DNA from 4 places in the Kosakonia sp. Marseille-Q7440 genome. Region 2 is predicted to be linked to each of the others. Evidence: predicted binding sites of a transcription regulator. Region 2 holds the regulator's gene; each other region holds the start of a gene.
What was found. Region 2 encodes PurR, which represses purine synthesis genes. Its sites were predicted from a motif close to CANGCAAACGTTTGCNTG; they were not measured.

Region 1 (3,657 bases), 680 kb from region 2:
GGCGGCACCAAAGCGCTGCAGGCGATTGCCGGCCCCTTCTCCCAGGTGCGTTTCTGCCCGACCGGCGGCATCTCTCCGGCTAACTACCGCGACTACCTGGCGCTGAAAAGCGTGCTCTGCATCGGCGGCTCCTGGCTGGTTCCGGCCGACGCGCTGGAAGCAGGCGATTACGATCGCATCACCAAACTGGCGCGCGAAGCCGTTGAAGGTGCGAAGCAGTAATCAGCAGGCGGGTATGAAACCCGCCTGATAACAAGCCCGGACGCACTGCGCACCGGGCTTTTTTTATCCGTTGACCTGCACCGCGTTAGCTGAGGCCACGGCGCGGGCGACCGCAATCTCAACATCCTCAGCAACCGCCAGCGCTACGCCCAGACGGCGCGATCCTTCAATCTCCGGCTTGCCGAACAAGCGCAACTGCACACCTGCATCAACGGCGTGGTGCAGATTATCAAAGGTGACATTCTGGCTATGCATGCGCGGCAAAATCACCGCAGAGGCGGCCGGGCCGTACTGGCGGATCGCGCCAATCGGCAGGCCTAAAAAGGCGCGCACATGCAGGGCAAACTCGGAGAGATCCTGCGAAATCAGCGTCACCATTCCGGTGTCGTGCGGGCGCGGAGAGACCTCGCTGAAAATGACCTCATCGCCGCAGACAAAGAGTTCGACGCCGAACAGGCCATATCCGCCGAGTGCCAGCACCACCTCGCGGGCAATCTGCTGGGCGCGCTCAAGCGCGGTCGCCGACATTTGCTGCGGCTGCCAGGACTCACGATAATCACCATCCTCCTGGCGGTGGCCAACCGGCGCGCAGAAGTGAACGCCATCCACTGCGCTGATGGTCAAAAGGGTTATCTCAAAATCAAACTTCACTACGCCTTCGACAATCACGCGACCGGCACCGGCGCGGCCACCCTGTTGCGCATAGGCCCACGCGCTTGCCAGCTGGTCGGCAGATTTAATAAAGCTCTGCCCTTTACCTGAGGAGCTCATTACCGGCTTCACAATGCAGGGCAGGCCGATTTCGCTCACCGCCAGGCGGAAGCTCTCTTCGCTATCGGCAAAACGGTAGCTCGACGTGGGAAGCTGCAACTCCTCAGCCGCGAGGCGACGGATCCCTTCGCGGTTCATGGTCAGTTTTGTGGCGCGCGCGCAGGGAACCACACGCTGACCGGCGGCTTCCAGCTCAATCAGCGCATCGGTGGCGATGGCTTCGATCTCCGGTACGATAAAGTGTGGCTTCTCCTCGGCGACCAGCGCTTTTAACGCTTCGCCATCCAGCATGTTAATCACATGGGATCGGTGTGCCACCTGCATCGCGGGTGCGTCCGCATAGCGGTCAACCGCAATCACTTCGATACCGAGCCGCTGACATTCGATAGCCACTTCTTTGCCCAGCTCGCCTGAGCCTAATAACATCACACGCGTGGCTGCCGGACGCAGCGCAGTTCCTAAAAGAGTCATAGCGAAGTACCATTAGAAAAAAGTGGGCGCAGTATAACGAAAACGTTTGCGTCTGTCTTTTTCACTTGCGGTGGTTTTTTCATCGCGCTATTATACTGTACAAATACACAGTAAAACGAGGCTGCATCATGGCGGTAGAAGTTAAATACGTAGTCATTCGCGAAGGTGAGGAAAAGATGTCTTTTGCCAGCAAAAAGGAAGCCGATGCTTACGACAAAATGCTCGACCTGGCGGAAGTGCTGGGCGACTGGTTAGGCACCGGTCCGGTAGCTCTGGAAGAGGAGACCCGTGAACGCATGGCGATGTGGCTCGCCGAGCAAAAAGATGCGCTTAACGGCATTCTGAAATCCGGCAAACTGCCCGGCACAGAGAGCGAAGAGGGCGCACCCTCGGCAAAATCCGCTGAGGATGAATCCTCTGACGCAGTCGATATTAAAAGCGCCAGCAAGCGGGCGAAAGTCGCCTGATCTTGCACCGCCAGCAATTTGTACCATGCTTTGAATGGGTATTAACCAGGAGATAAGCATGAAAATAGCAGGGGTAGTAACCGGTCTGTTTTTGCTGGCGGGCAGTATGGCGGCTCATGCCGCCACAGAGAAGGTGGTGAAGTTTCCTTCCTGTGAAGGGCTTAACGCTGAGGGCATTTCCGCCAGCGTTAAGCGCGACTATCTGCAAAACCGCATTGTGCGTTGGGCAGACGATCAGAAAAAAATTGGTCAGGCGGATCCTGTGGTATGGGTTAATCCGCAAGAGGTGACTGGCAAAGGTGATAAGTGGACGGTGCCGCTCACCGTGCGGGGTAAAAGCGCGGATATACACTACCGCGTAATGGTCGACTGTCCGGCAGGCAGCGCGGAGTACAAACCGCAGTCGTAGCGCCGAAATTTTCCTGATCTTTCCAGATACAGACACTTCCTGACATCCCCCTCGCTTACTCTTGCCTGACAACAGAGCTTAAGCGAGGGAAAATTATGAACTGGTTAAATCAATTACAGTCGCTGCTGGGTCAGAAAGGCGGTGCGTCGACCTCATCCTCCTCAGAAGGACAGGGGCTAAATAAACTTCTGATGCCCGGAGCACTGGGCGGCCTTGCCGGTCTGCTGGTTGCCAATAAATCATCACGCAAACTGCTCGCCAAATATGGCACGGGCGCGCTGCTGGTGGGCGGCGGGGCGGTTGCCGGTACGGTGCTGTGGAATAAATATAAAGATCGTATTCGCGAAACCCATCAGGATGAGCCGCAGTTTGGGCAGCAGCAGTCGCCGCTGGATGTACGCACCGAGCGCCTGATTCTGGCGCTGGTCTTTGCGGCGAAAAGCGACGGTCATATTGATGAGCAGGAGCAGGCGGCAATCGAGTCGCAGTTGCGCGAAGCGGGCATTGAAGACCAGGGGCGCGAGCTGGTGGCGAAAGCGCTGGAGCAGCCCCTCGATCCGGCGCGGCTGGCGCAGGGCGTTAAAAATGAGGAGGAGGCGCTGGAACTCTACTTCCTCAGCTGTGCGGTTATCGACATCGATCACTTTATGGAGCGCAGCTATCTTAACGCGCTGGGCGATGCGCTGAAGGTACCGCAGGACGTCCGCGAGGGCATCGAACAGGATCTTCAGCAGCAAAAACGCGCCCTTACATCCTGAGCGCCATAACGTTTCGCTTGCAACGCGCGTTTGTTTTGCCACCCTTATAGGTATGGAAAACAGAAAAAAGATAAGTGCTATGTTGCCGAAAGCAAAACAGATCCCCCACGCCATGACCGTTCATGGCGATACCCGCGTCGATAATTACTACTGGCTGCGGGACGACACGCGCTCCCACTCAGAGGTGCTTGATTATCTGCATCAGGAGAATGACTACGGACGGGAAGTGATGGCCTCCCAGCAAGCCCTGCAGGATGACCTGCTGCAGGAGATCATCTCCCGTATTCCGCAGCGCGAAGTCTCCGCGCCCTATATTCGTAACGGCTATCGTTACCGGCACATTTATGAGCCGGGCAATGAGTACGCCATCTATCAGCGCCAGTCGATGCTCAGCTCCGAATGGGATGACTGGATCACTCTGCTGGATGCCAACCAGCGCGCCTCGCACAGCGAGTTCTACACCATGGCTGGCCTCGACATCTCGCCCGACAACACCATTATGGCGTTGGCGGAGGATTTCCTCTCAAGGCGGCAGTATGGTTTACGTTTTCGCAATCTG
Region 2 (3,657 bases):
ATGCTGATCACCCGCCAGCAGTGTCAGCAGATCGCCAATGGCTGGCGCGGCCAGTTGCCGATTGCTGTCGATAACATTGTGAAACCCGCGCGCACCCGGCAGATGATCGTCGATTTCTACCGTCACTTCAGCGATGTCGAGCTGGTTGTCTACCAGGAGGTGTTCAACGGCGTCTGGGATGCGCTCGCCGATGGCCGTGTTGAACTGGCGATTGGCGCTACGCAGGCGATCCCCGTCGGGGGGCGCTATGCTTTTCGCGATATGGGCACTTTGAGCTGGAAGTGTGTCGTCTCACGTCAGCATCCGCTGGCGCAGCTCGACGGTCCGTTAAGCGATGAGACGTTGCGCAACTGGCCGTCGCTGATTCAGGAGGATACCTCCCGCTCTTTGCCAAAGCGTATTACCTGGCTGCTGGATAACCAGAAAAGGGTGATGGTGCCTGACTGGGCCTCGTCGGAAGCGTGCCTGTCGGCGGGGCTTTGTGTGGGGATGGTGCCAGCCCATTTTGCCCGCCCGAGGCTCGATAGCGGTGACTGGGTGGCGCTTGAACTGGAAAACCCGTTTCCGGATGCCGCCTGCTGCCTGACATGGCAACAAAACGAGGCGTCACCTGCACTGAACTGGCTGCTCGATTACTTGGGGGACAGCGAAACGTTGAATAAGGAGTGGCTGCGGGAGCCGGAGTAAGGCTCCCGCGGGAGGGGATTAACGGCGGTAATCGCGGAAGGGGCCATCGGCCACCGAGCGGCGCTCCACCAGGCGCGGATGCACCTCAATCGACTGCGACTGTTCACGCTTATTCACAATGCGATCGAGCAGCATGGTGAATGCCGTTTCGCCCAGCGAGTCTTTCGGCTGATGAATCGTCGTCAAGGCCGGGGTAAAGAAGCGCGAGTTGCGCACGTTGTCATAGCCAATGACGGAGATATCCTGCGGCACGCGCAACCCCATCTCATCGGCGGCGCAGAGTGCGCCCATTGCCATAATGTCGCCGCCGCAGAAGACCGCGGTGGGGCGCGAGGACTGGCCGAGGATCTGCTGCATGGCGCGGTAGCCGGACTCCGGCTCAAAGTCGCCCTGCACAATCCAGTTCTCCGGCACGTTGATCATCGCCTCGTTCATCGCCTTCATAAAACCGGCAAGACGGCCTGCGCCGGTGTTGCGCTCCAGCGGACCCGGGATTACGCCGATATCGCGATGGCCGCGCTCGATCAGGTAACGGCCGGCCATATAGCCGCCCTGGAAGGCGTTATCGATCACCGAATCGGTGAAGTCCGCCTTCGATTCGCCCCAGTCCATCACCACCATCGGAATATGGCGATACTCCTCAAGCATGGTGAGCACGGTTTCCGGGTACTCAGAGCACATCACCAGCAGGCCATCGACACGCTTTTGCGCCATCATCGACAGATAGGCGCGCTGCTTCTCCTGGCTGTTCCAGGCGTTGCCGAGGATCAGCGTGTAACCCTTCTGGAAACACTTCTTCTCAACCGCTTCGATGATCTCGGCAAAGTAGGCCGCTTCACTGCTGGTTGCCAGCAGACCAATCGATTTGGTGTGATTCACTTTCAGGCTGCGCGCGACGGCGCTTGGCGAATAGTGCAGCTCTTTGATTGCCGCCCAGACGGCGTTGCGCGTCTCTTCGGCGACAAAACGGGTTTTGTTAATTACATGTGATACGGTTGTAGTGGAAACGTTTGCTCGTTTCGCGACATCTTTAATCGTTGCCATCAGATATTACTCCAGACCATATCGTAAGCTCCTGATAATTCTTGAGGTAAACGTTTGCCTTTAATCACCCTGAACCCATCAAAGTGAGTGCGGTACGCCGGGAAAACGACACTGGACGTCAGGAGGGGAGTCAATGGCCGGTACGCTAATAAATTTAGCGTCGAATTTTGTCTGATCTTGAGCAAAAGGGGAAGTATTAAAACGGTTCTGCTGCCAATTCGCGCAAGATTTTTCAGATAATTTGTGCAAAAATGCGCAGGCTCACTTTTTGTGGGGAAATTAAATGGAGAAAAATTGATGAGCACCGATCTTAAGTATTCACTCTTCACCACCGTCATCGTTCTGAGCCTGATCGTTTTCGGCGCGCTGACCGCTGCACTGCATTGATCTGATGCGAGGGAGAGCCCTCTCCCTCGGTTCTTGCGTCCCCATTGTTACCCGTTGCGCAATAAACTTTTCTCCGTACGCTCACTTCTGTTTTTTGTGACACCTGTCATACTTTTGCCTTTCGCGACCCGGTAGAGGGTCGGCATGTCCATTTCGGAGTCAAAAGATGAAAATAAATTTCCCCCTGCTTGCGCTGGCAATTGGTGCCTTTGGCATTGGCACCACTGAGTTTTCGCCGATGGGGTTACTGCCGGTGATTGCGCAGGGCGTTGGGGTCTCTATTCCGGCGGCGGGGATGCTGATCAGCGCCTACGCCATTGGCGTTATGGTGGGTGCGCCGCTGATGACGCTGCTGCTTTCCCATCGCGGTCGTCGTAATGCGCTGATTTTCTTAATGGCTATTTTCACCGTCGGCAATGTGCTCTCTGCCATTGCGCCGGATTACGCCACCCTGATGATCGCCCGTATTATCACCAGCCTTAATCACGGCGCGTTCTTCGGCCTTGGCTCGGTCGTTGCCGCAAGCGTTGTCGCGAAAGAGAAGCAGGCCAGCGCGGTGGCGACGATGTTTATGGGGCTGACTATCGCCAATATCGGCGGTGTGCCCGCCGCCACCTGGCTTGGGGAGACCATCGGCTGGCGCATGTCCTTTATGGCAACCGCCGGGCTTGGGGTGATCTCCATGGTCTCGCTCTTCTTCTCATTACCGAAAGGCGGCGCGGGCGCGCGACCCAACGTGCGCAACGAACTGGCGGTACTGATGCGCCCGCAGGTGCTGACGGCGCTGCTGACCACCGTGCTCGGTGCCGGGGCAATGTTTACCCTCTATACCTACATCTCACCGGTGTTGCGCACGCTGACGGATGCCACGCCGGTGTTTGTCACCGCCATGCTGGTGCTGATTGGCGTTGGTTTCTCGATTGGTAACTTTTTGGGTGGGAAACTGGCGGACCGCTCGGTAACCGGCACGCTGAAAGGCTTTTTACTGCTGCTGATTGCCATCATGCTGGCTATCCCGCTGCTGGCGCGCAGTGAGATCGGTGCGGCGATCGCCATGGTGGTGTGGGGCGCGGCAACCTTCGCGGTAGTGCCGCCGTTGCAGATGCGCGTGATGCGTGTTGCCCATGAAGCACCGGGGCTGTCGTCATCGGTCAATATTGGCGCCTTCAACCTCGGTAATGCCCTTGGCGCGGCGGCAGGCGGGGCGGTGATCTCCGGCGGCCTCGGCTACAGCTTCGTTCCGGTGATGGGGGCGATTATTGCCGGGCTGGGGCTGCTGCTGGTGCTCTTCTCCGGGCGTGATTCAGCGTCGCGCGTCTGCGCGGCAGCGGAGTAAGGCGAAGTAACACCTGCCGCGCGAGCGGCAGGTGGGAGAGGGGATTAGCGAATGGTTTTCGGCGTGACCACGCGGCGCGCACCAACATAGTGGCGCTGCCAGTAATCTTCGCTTAATGAAGTGACCTGAATATCCTGGCCGCTGCGCGGTGACTGGATAAATTTGCCGTTGCCAACGTAGACGCCAACGTGATCGGCGGTGCC
Region 3 (3,657 bases), on a different contig from region 2:
TTAACCTGCGCGCGGTGATGTCTGTACGCCAGATGATGCAGCATCGCCAGCATCGGCGTCTGACCCACGCCTGCGGAGATAAGCGATACCGGTGTCCGCGGCTTCACATCCAGGAAGAAATCACCGGCCGGCGCAGCAAGATAAACAATATCGCCAGGCTTCGCTTCATCATGCAGCCAGTTTGAGACCTGACCGCCCTCTTCGCGTTTCACCGCAATACGGTAGCTTTTGCCGTTTGGCTCGCGGGTGAGAGAGTACTGGCGGATCTCCTGATGGGGAAAGCCTTCCGGCTTCAGCCACACGGCAAGGTACTGACCCGGACGGTAATCGGCGACCGGCTGGCCGTCGACCGGCTCGAACTCAAAACTGGTGATCAGCGCGCTGCGCGGCACTCGCTCCACCAGGCGGAACGCGCGTGTCCCTTCCCAGCCGCCTTTTTTATCGGCGTGCTCGCGGTAAATCTCCGCTTCACGATTGATAAACACGCCCGCCAGCACACCATAAGCTTCGCCCCACGCATCCAGCACCTCTTGCCCCGGCTGGAACATCTCATCAATGGTCGCCAGCAGGTGTTCGCCGACGATGTCATATTGCTGCGGCTGGATCTGGAAGCTGGTGTGCTTCTGGGCAATTTTTTCAACGGCGGGGAGCAGGGCGGCGAGATTATCAATATTCGCGGCGTAAGCGGCAATGGCGTTAAACAGCGCTTCACGCTGATCGCCGTTGCGCTGATTGCTCATATTGAAAATCTCTTTCAACTCGGGGTTGTGTTGAAACATCCGATCGTAGAAGTGAGCGGTCAGTTTCGGCCCGGTTGCGGCGAGTAGCGGGAGGGTGGATTTAACGGTGGCGATGGTCTGAGCGTCGAGCATAATGGCATCCTTCTGAACATACATATTTAAAGTTGTATTTTAAATGCATCTTAAGGCCGCGAGCATTAGCTTGTAAAGGGCGTAATGAAAGAGGGGTTATCGAACGTGAAGAAGTTGCATCACAAAGCTGAAAAGAAATCCCTTTCCCGACCGAAGCCCGTTATTGCTCAAAGCCTTGTGCGACGGGCAGCCAATCGTTTGCGCAAAAACCTTTGTCAAGACCTGTTCTCAGAATATTAATCAGTTATACTGTCAGCCGTCCCCGAAATCGGGCCCTCATTGAGAGTTGTTTTTGTTAGCTGAGTCAGGAGATGCGGATGTTAAAGCGTGAAATGAACATTGCCGATTATGATGCCGAATTGTGGCAGGCTATGGAGCAGGAGAAAGTACGTCAGGAAGAGCACATTGAACTGATCGCCTCCGAAAACTACACCAGCCCGCGCGTTATGCAGGCGCAGGGATCTCAGCTGACGAACAAATATGCCGAGGGTTACCCGGGCAAGCGTTACTACGGCGGCTGTGAATATGTCGATATCGTTGAACAGCTGGCGATCGACCGCGCGAAAGAGCTGTTTGGCGCAGATTACGCCAACGTTCAGCCGCACTCTGGCTCACAGGCTAACTTCGCCGTCTACACCACGCTGCTGGAGCCGGGCGATACCGTGCTCGGTATGAACCTGGCGCACGGCGGCCACCTGACTCACGGCTCTCCGGTTAACTTCTCCGGCAAACTCTACAACATCGTCCCTTACGGCATCGATGAAACGGGCCACATTGATTACAACGAACTCAATGAGCAGGCGCAAAAACATAAGCCGAAAATGATCATCGGCGGCTTCTCTGCTTACTCCGGCGTGGTTGACTGGGCCAAAATGCGTGAAATCGCTGACAGCATCGGCGCGTACCTGTTTGTCGATATGGCCCACGTTGCCGGTCTGATTGCCGCAGGCGTCTACCCGAACCCGGTTCCGCATGCGCACGTTGTTACCACCACCACCCACAAAACCCTGGCGGGTCCGCGCGGCGGCCTGATCCTGGCGAAGGGCGGCAGCGAAGATCTGTACAAAAAACTGAACTCTGCCGTCTTCCCTGGCGGCCAGGGCGGCCCGCTGATGCACGTTATCGCTGGTAAAGCGGTGGCGCTGAAAGAGGCGATGGAGCCGGAGTTCAAAACCTACCAGCAGCAGGTTGCGAAAAACGCCAAAGCGATGGTGGAAGTGTTCCTTGCGCGCGGCTACAACGTGGTTTCTGGCGGTACCGATAACCACCTCTTCCTGCTGGATCTGGTTGATAAAAACCTGACCGGTAAAGAAGCGGACGCTGCGCTGGGCCGTGCCAACATCACCGTTAACAAAAACAGCGTGCCGAACGATCCGAAGAGCCCGTTTGTCACCTCCGGTATCCGCGTCGGTACGCCGGCTGTGACCCGTCGCGGCTTCAAAGAAGCGGAAGTTAAAGAGCTGGCAGGCTGGATGTGTGACGTGCTGGACAGCATCAACGACGAAGCTGTGATTGAGCGCACAAAACAAAAAGTGCTGGATATCTGCGCCCGTTTCCCGGTTTACGCATAAGTTTCCGACATCAAACAAGCCCGCTTCCTGTGAAGCGGGCTTTTTTTTGCCTGCTCGCCAGCGATGCATTCTGCCCGGCGCGTTTTAATGTTGCAAAACCTGCGCTTAGGCAAATTTGTTACCTGATTGTTGCTTGCCAGGCCAGGCGTTTGCCGCCAGACTAACGCTTCGATTCAGGAGGAAATCATGGTTCTGCAGTCAACGCGCTGGCTGGCGCTCGCTTATTTCACCTACTTTTTCAGTTACGGCATCTTCTTACCCTTCTGGGGCGTGTGGCTCAAAGGCGTCGGGTTAACCCCGGAAATCATCGGTATGCTGCTTGGCGCCGGTCTCGTTGCCCGTTTTCTCGGTAGCCTGTTGATTGCCCCGCGCGTAAGCGACCCCTCCCGATTAATTACCGCCCTGCGCGTGCTGGCGCTGGCTACGCTTATCTTTGCGATGGCCTTCTACGCCGGAAGCCATGTCGCCTGGCTGGCGGTGGTGATTGTCGGCTTTAACCTCTTCTTCTCGCCGCTGGTGCCGCTGACGGATGCGCTGGCGGGCACGTGGCAAAAACAGTTTCCGATGGATTATGGCCGCGTCAGGGTGTGGGGATCGATCGCCTTCGTGATTGGCTCGGCGCTGACCGGCAAACTGGTCAGCCTTTATGACTACCGGGCGATTCTGGTGATGTTGTCGCTCGGTACCGCCTCAATGCTGCTTGGTATGCTGCTGCGCCCGACGATCCTGCCACAGGGTGAAAACCGCCAGCAGGATGGCGCAGGCTGGCCCGCCTGGCGCACGTTGATTGTGCAGAACTGGCGCTTTCTCGCCTGCGTTTCGTTGTTACAGGGCGCGCACGCGGCCTATTACGGCTTCAGCGCCATCTACTGGCAGTCGGTAGGCTACTCCGCCTCAACGGTGGGCTATTTATGGTCACTGGGCGTGGTGGCGGAAGTGGTGATTTTTACGCTCAGCAACCGTCTGTTCCGCCGCTTCAGCGCGCGCGATCTGCTGCTGCTCTCCGCGGTTTGCGGGCTGGTTCGCTGGAGTTTGATGGGCTGGACCATTGCGCTGCCGTGGCTGGTTGTCGCGCAAATCCTGCACTGCGGCACCTTCACCGTTTGCCACCTGGCGGCAATGCGCTACATCTCCGCCCGGCAGGGGAGTGAGGTGATCCGGCTCCAGGCGGTTTACTCCGCCGTGGCGATGGGCGGAAGTATTGCCCTGATGAC
Region 4 (3,657 bases), on a different contig from region 2:
TGCAAAGATGTCACGCTGATTGCGCCAGCGGAGTTGCAGCAGGTCGCCTGGGGGGAGAACGAAGCGTTCCTGACCCTGAAAGAGGGCACCATGCTGACAGCGCGTCTGGTGGTGGGGGCTGATGGCGCTAACTCGTGGCTGCGCAACCGCGCGGACATTCCGCTTACCTACTGGGACTATCACCATCACGCGCTGGTGGCGACGATCCGCACCGCCGAGCCGCACCAGGCTGTCGCGCGCCAGGTTTTCCATAATGATGGCATCCTCGCGTTTCTGCCGCTGAACGATCCGCATCTTTGCTCGATCGTCTGGTCGTTGCCGCCGGAGCAGGCGAAGGCGATGCAGGAGAGCAGCGCTGAGGCGTTCAACCAGGCGCTGACCGTGGCTTTCGATAACCGCCTCGGTCTGTGCGAGCTTGAGAGCGAACGCCAGACTTACCCATTAACCGGGCGTTATGCGCGGCAGTTTGCCGGGCATCGTTTAGCGCTGGTTGGCGATGCGGCGCATACCATCCATCCTTTAGCTGGCCAGGGCGTTAACCTCGGCTTTATGGATGTGGCAGAGCTGATTGCTGAGCTGCGTCGTTTGAGCCGCGACGGCAAAGATATTGGTCAACATCTCTACCTGCGCCGCTACGAGCGCAGCCGTAAACATAGCGCCGCGATGATGCTGGCGAGCATGCAGGGTTTTCGCGAACTGTTTGCCGGTTCGAATCCGGCGAAAAAACTGCTGCGTGATATCGGCCTGAAACTGGCTGATACCCTTCCCGGCGTTAAACCGCAGTTATTGCGTCAGGCTTTAGGGCTTAACGATCTGCCGGAGTGGTTACGTTAACTGCGTCACACTTTCCCTTCCCGGCCCCGGGAAGGGAAGCTCTCCTCTCATTTGAAATATTCTAATTTCACCCCCATTCTCAGATTAGTTTTTCTCATGTCGTTAATTTTGGCTCACGCGCTTTTTTGCTTTTAACTGGCAGTAAATGCTAATTACCTGTCCGATAAGCGCGCATAACTAACCTCTTATCCTCGGTTTGTGGGGGCTTTTCACTATATTCCACTGCGGTTATCTCAGGGCTTTTTGGTCATAAGCTAATGTGATGACCGGTTTTTCCTTATGGTTAAGCGCACCTTTCGGTGATAAGTTCAGGCCAAAGAGAACGTTTGCGTCACCGCCTGTAACAGGGCATCAACACGCTTTTTTGCCGCCGGAAACGCGTTGCGAAAAACGTGATAGCTCAGCGTATTCGATGAGGAAAAGATGGCTCAGCAGACCCCTTTATTTGAACAACATACTCAATGCGGCGCCCGCATGGTCGACTTCCACGGCTGGATGATGCCCCTGCATTACGGCTCACAGCTTGATGAGCACCACGCAGTGCGCTCCGACGCCGGCATGTTTGATGTTTCACACATGACCATCGTTGACCTGAAAGGCAGCCGGACCCGCGAATTTCTGCGTTATCTGCTGGCAAACGATGTAGCGAAGTTAACCAAACCCGGCAAAGCGCTCTACAGCGGCATGCTTAATGCTTCGGGCGGCGTGATTGATGATTTGATCGTCTACTACTTTACCGAAGATTTCTTCCGCCTCGTTGTTAACTCCGCCACCCGCGAAAAAGACCTCTCCTGGATTTCCCAACACGCCGAACCTTATGCCATCGACATCACCGTGCGCGACGATCTCTCGCTTATCGCGGTGCAGGGTCCGCATGCGCAGGAGAAAGCCGCCAGCCTGTTTACCGACGCGCAGCGCGAAGCGGTCTCTGGCATGAAACCCTTCTTCGGCGTGGAAGCGGGCGACCTCTTTATCGCTACCACCGGGTATACCGGTGAAGCCGGGTATGAAATTGCCCTGCCGAATGAAAAAGCCGCCGACTTCTGGCAAGGCTTGCTGAATGCGGGTGTAAAACCCTGCGGGCTCGGCGCGCGCGATACGCTGCGCCTGGAAGCGGGCATGAACCTCTACGGTCAGGAGATGGATGAAGGCGTTTCGCCGCTGGCGGCCAATATGGGCTGGACCATCGCCTGGGAGCCGCAGGATCGCGACTTTATCGGACGTGATGCCCTTGAGCAGCAGCGCGAAAAAGGCACCGAGCAGCTGGTTGGCCTGGTGATGACCGAAAAAGGCGTACTGCGTAATGAACTGCCGGTGCACTTTACCGATGCGCAGGGCAATGTGCAGAAAGGGGTGATCACCAGCGGCACCTTCTCGCCGACGCTTGGCTACAGCATTGCGCTGGCCCGCGTTCCGGCAGGGATCGGCGAGACCGCCGTGGTGCAGATCCGCAACCGCGAAATGCCGGTTAAAGTCACCAAACCTGTTTTTGTGCGCGCCGGTAAAGCGGTCGCGTAACGTTATTTTTCTGGAGAGAAAACAATGAGCAATGTACCAGGCGATCTGAAATACAGCAAAGAACACGAGTGGCTGCGTAAAGAAGCGGATGGCAGCTATACCGTTGGTATCACCGAGCATGCGCAAGAGCTGCTGGGCGATATGGTGTTCGTTGACCTGCCGGAAGTCGGCACTACCGTCAGCGCTGGCGACGACTGCGCCGTGGCAGAGTCGGTAAAAGCGGCATCTGATATTTATGCGCCGATTGGCGGTGAAATCGTTGCGGTCAACGACAGCCTGAATGATTCGCCGGAGCTGGTAAACAGCGCGCCGTATGGCGAAGGCTGGATCTTCAAAATCAAGGCCAACGATGAGGCGGAAGTCGAAGCGCTGTTAGACGCAACCGGCTATAGCGCGCTGTTAGAAGACGAATAATGGTGTGCCGGATGGCGCGACGCGTCTCCGGCCAGCATCGACGTCTATCAACAGGCCGGTGAAGCGTCGCGCTTCCCGGCAAGCCAGTCCTTCGTTTTATCTATTACCGCACGTTTCAGGAACCTTCGCTCATGACTCAGACTTTAAGCCAGCTTGAACATCACGCCGCGTTTATCGGCAGGCATATTGGCCCGGACACTACGCAACAGCAGGAGATGCTGAACAGCGTCGGTGCAGAATCGCTCGACGCGCTGATCGGGCAGATCGTGCCGAAAGATATTCAGCTCGCCGCACCGCCGCAGGTGGGGGAGTCCACCACCGAATATGCCGCGCTCGCTGAACTGAAAACCCTGGCCCGCCGTAACAAGCGCTTTAAGTCTTACATTGGCATGGGTTACACCGCCGTGCAGCTACCGCCGGTGATCCTGCGTAATATGCTGGAGAACCCGGGCTGGTACACCGCTTACACCCCTTATCAGCCGGAAGTGTCGCAGGGGCGTCTCGAATCCCTGCTCAATTTCCAGCAGGTAACCCTCGATCTTACCGGCCTCGATATCGCCTCCGCTTCGCTGCTGGATGAAGCGACCGCCGCCGCTGAAGCGATGGCGATGGCAAAACGCGTCAGCAAACTGAAAGGCGCGAACCGCTTCTTCGTCGCAGCCGATGTCCATCCGCAAACGCTGGATGTGGTTCGCACCCGTGCGGAAACCTTCGGCTTTGAGGTGATTGTCGATGAGGCAGAGAAAGCTCTCGATCACCAGGATCTCTTTGGCGTGCTGCTTCAGCAGGTGGGGACCACCGGCGAAGTGCACAACTACAGCGCGCTGATTGCCGAGTTAAAATCGCGCAAAATCGTGGTCGGCGTTGCCGCCGATCTGATGGCGCTGGTGC

Region 1: a site for PurR is predicted at 1,500-1,517, ahead of purT (formate-dependent phosphoribosylglycinamide formyltransferase). Genes of this name have one in related genera too.
Region 3: a site for PurR is predicted at 1,060-1,077, ahead of glyA (serine hydroxymethyltransferase). Genes of this name have one in related genera too.
Region 4: a site for PurR is predicted at 1,150-1,167, ahead of gcvT (glycine cleavage system aminomethyltransferase GcvT). Genes of this name have one in related genera too.

Annotation. Positions count from the first base shown of each region.
Region 1 is NZ_CBCPLT010000001.1:2,510,001-2,513,657, reverse strand. It holds gene kdgA (bifunctional 4-hydroxy-2-oxoglutarate aldolase/2-dehydro-3-deoxy-phosphogluconate aldolase) at 1-222, shown strand, start outside; gene purT (formate-dependent phosphoribosylglycinamide formyltransferase) at 286-1,464, opposite strand; gene ACWPW2_RS11730 (YebG family protein) at 1,593-1,931, shown strand; gene yebF (protein YebF) at 1,990-2,340, shown strand; gene ACWPW2_RS11720 (tellurite resistance TerB family protein) at 2,433-3,098, shown strand; gene ptrB (oligopeptidase B) at 3,178-3,657, shown strand, end outside.
Region 2 is NZ_CBCPLT010000001.1:1,833,010-1,836,666, forward strand. It holds partial or broken gene punR (DNA-binding transcriptional activator PunR) at 1-709, shown strand, start outside; gene purR (HTH-type transcriptional repressor PurR) at 706-1,731, opposite strand; gene cydH (cytochrome bd-I oxidase subunit CydH) at 2,029-2,118, shown strand; gene ACWPW2_RS08455 (MFS transporter) at 2,285-3,454, shown strand; gene ACWPW2_RS08460 (C40 family peptidase) at 3,499-3,657, opposite strand, start outside.
Region 3 is NZ_CBCPLT010000002.1:1,337,976-1,341,632, forward strand. It holds gene hmpA (NO-inducible flavohemoprotein) at 1-872, opposite strand, end outside; gene glyA (serine hydroxymethyltransferase) at 1,190-2,443, shown strand; gene ACWPW2_RS20190 (3-phenylpropionate MFS transporter) at 2,630-3,657, shown strand, end outside.
Region 4 is NZ_CBCPLT010000002.1:937,808-941,464, forward strand. It holds gene ubiI (FAD-dependent 2-octaprenylphenol hydroxylase) at 1-834, shown strand, start outside; gene gcvT (glycine cleavage system aminomethyltransferase GcvT) at 1,258-2,352, shown strand; gene gcvH (glycine cleavage system protein GcvH) at 2,377-2,766, shown strand; gene gcvP (aminomethyl-transferring glycine dehydrogenase) at 2,898-3,657, shown strand, end outside.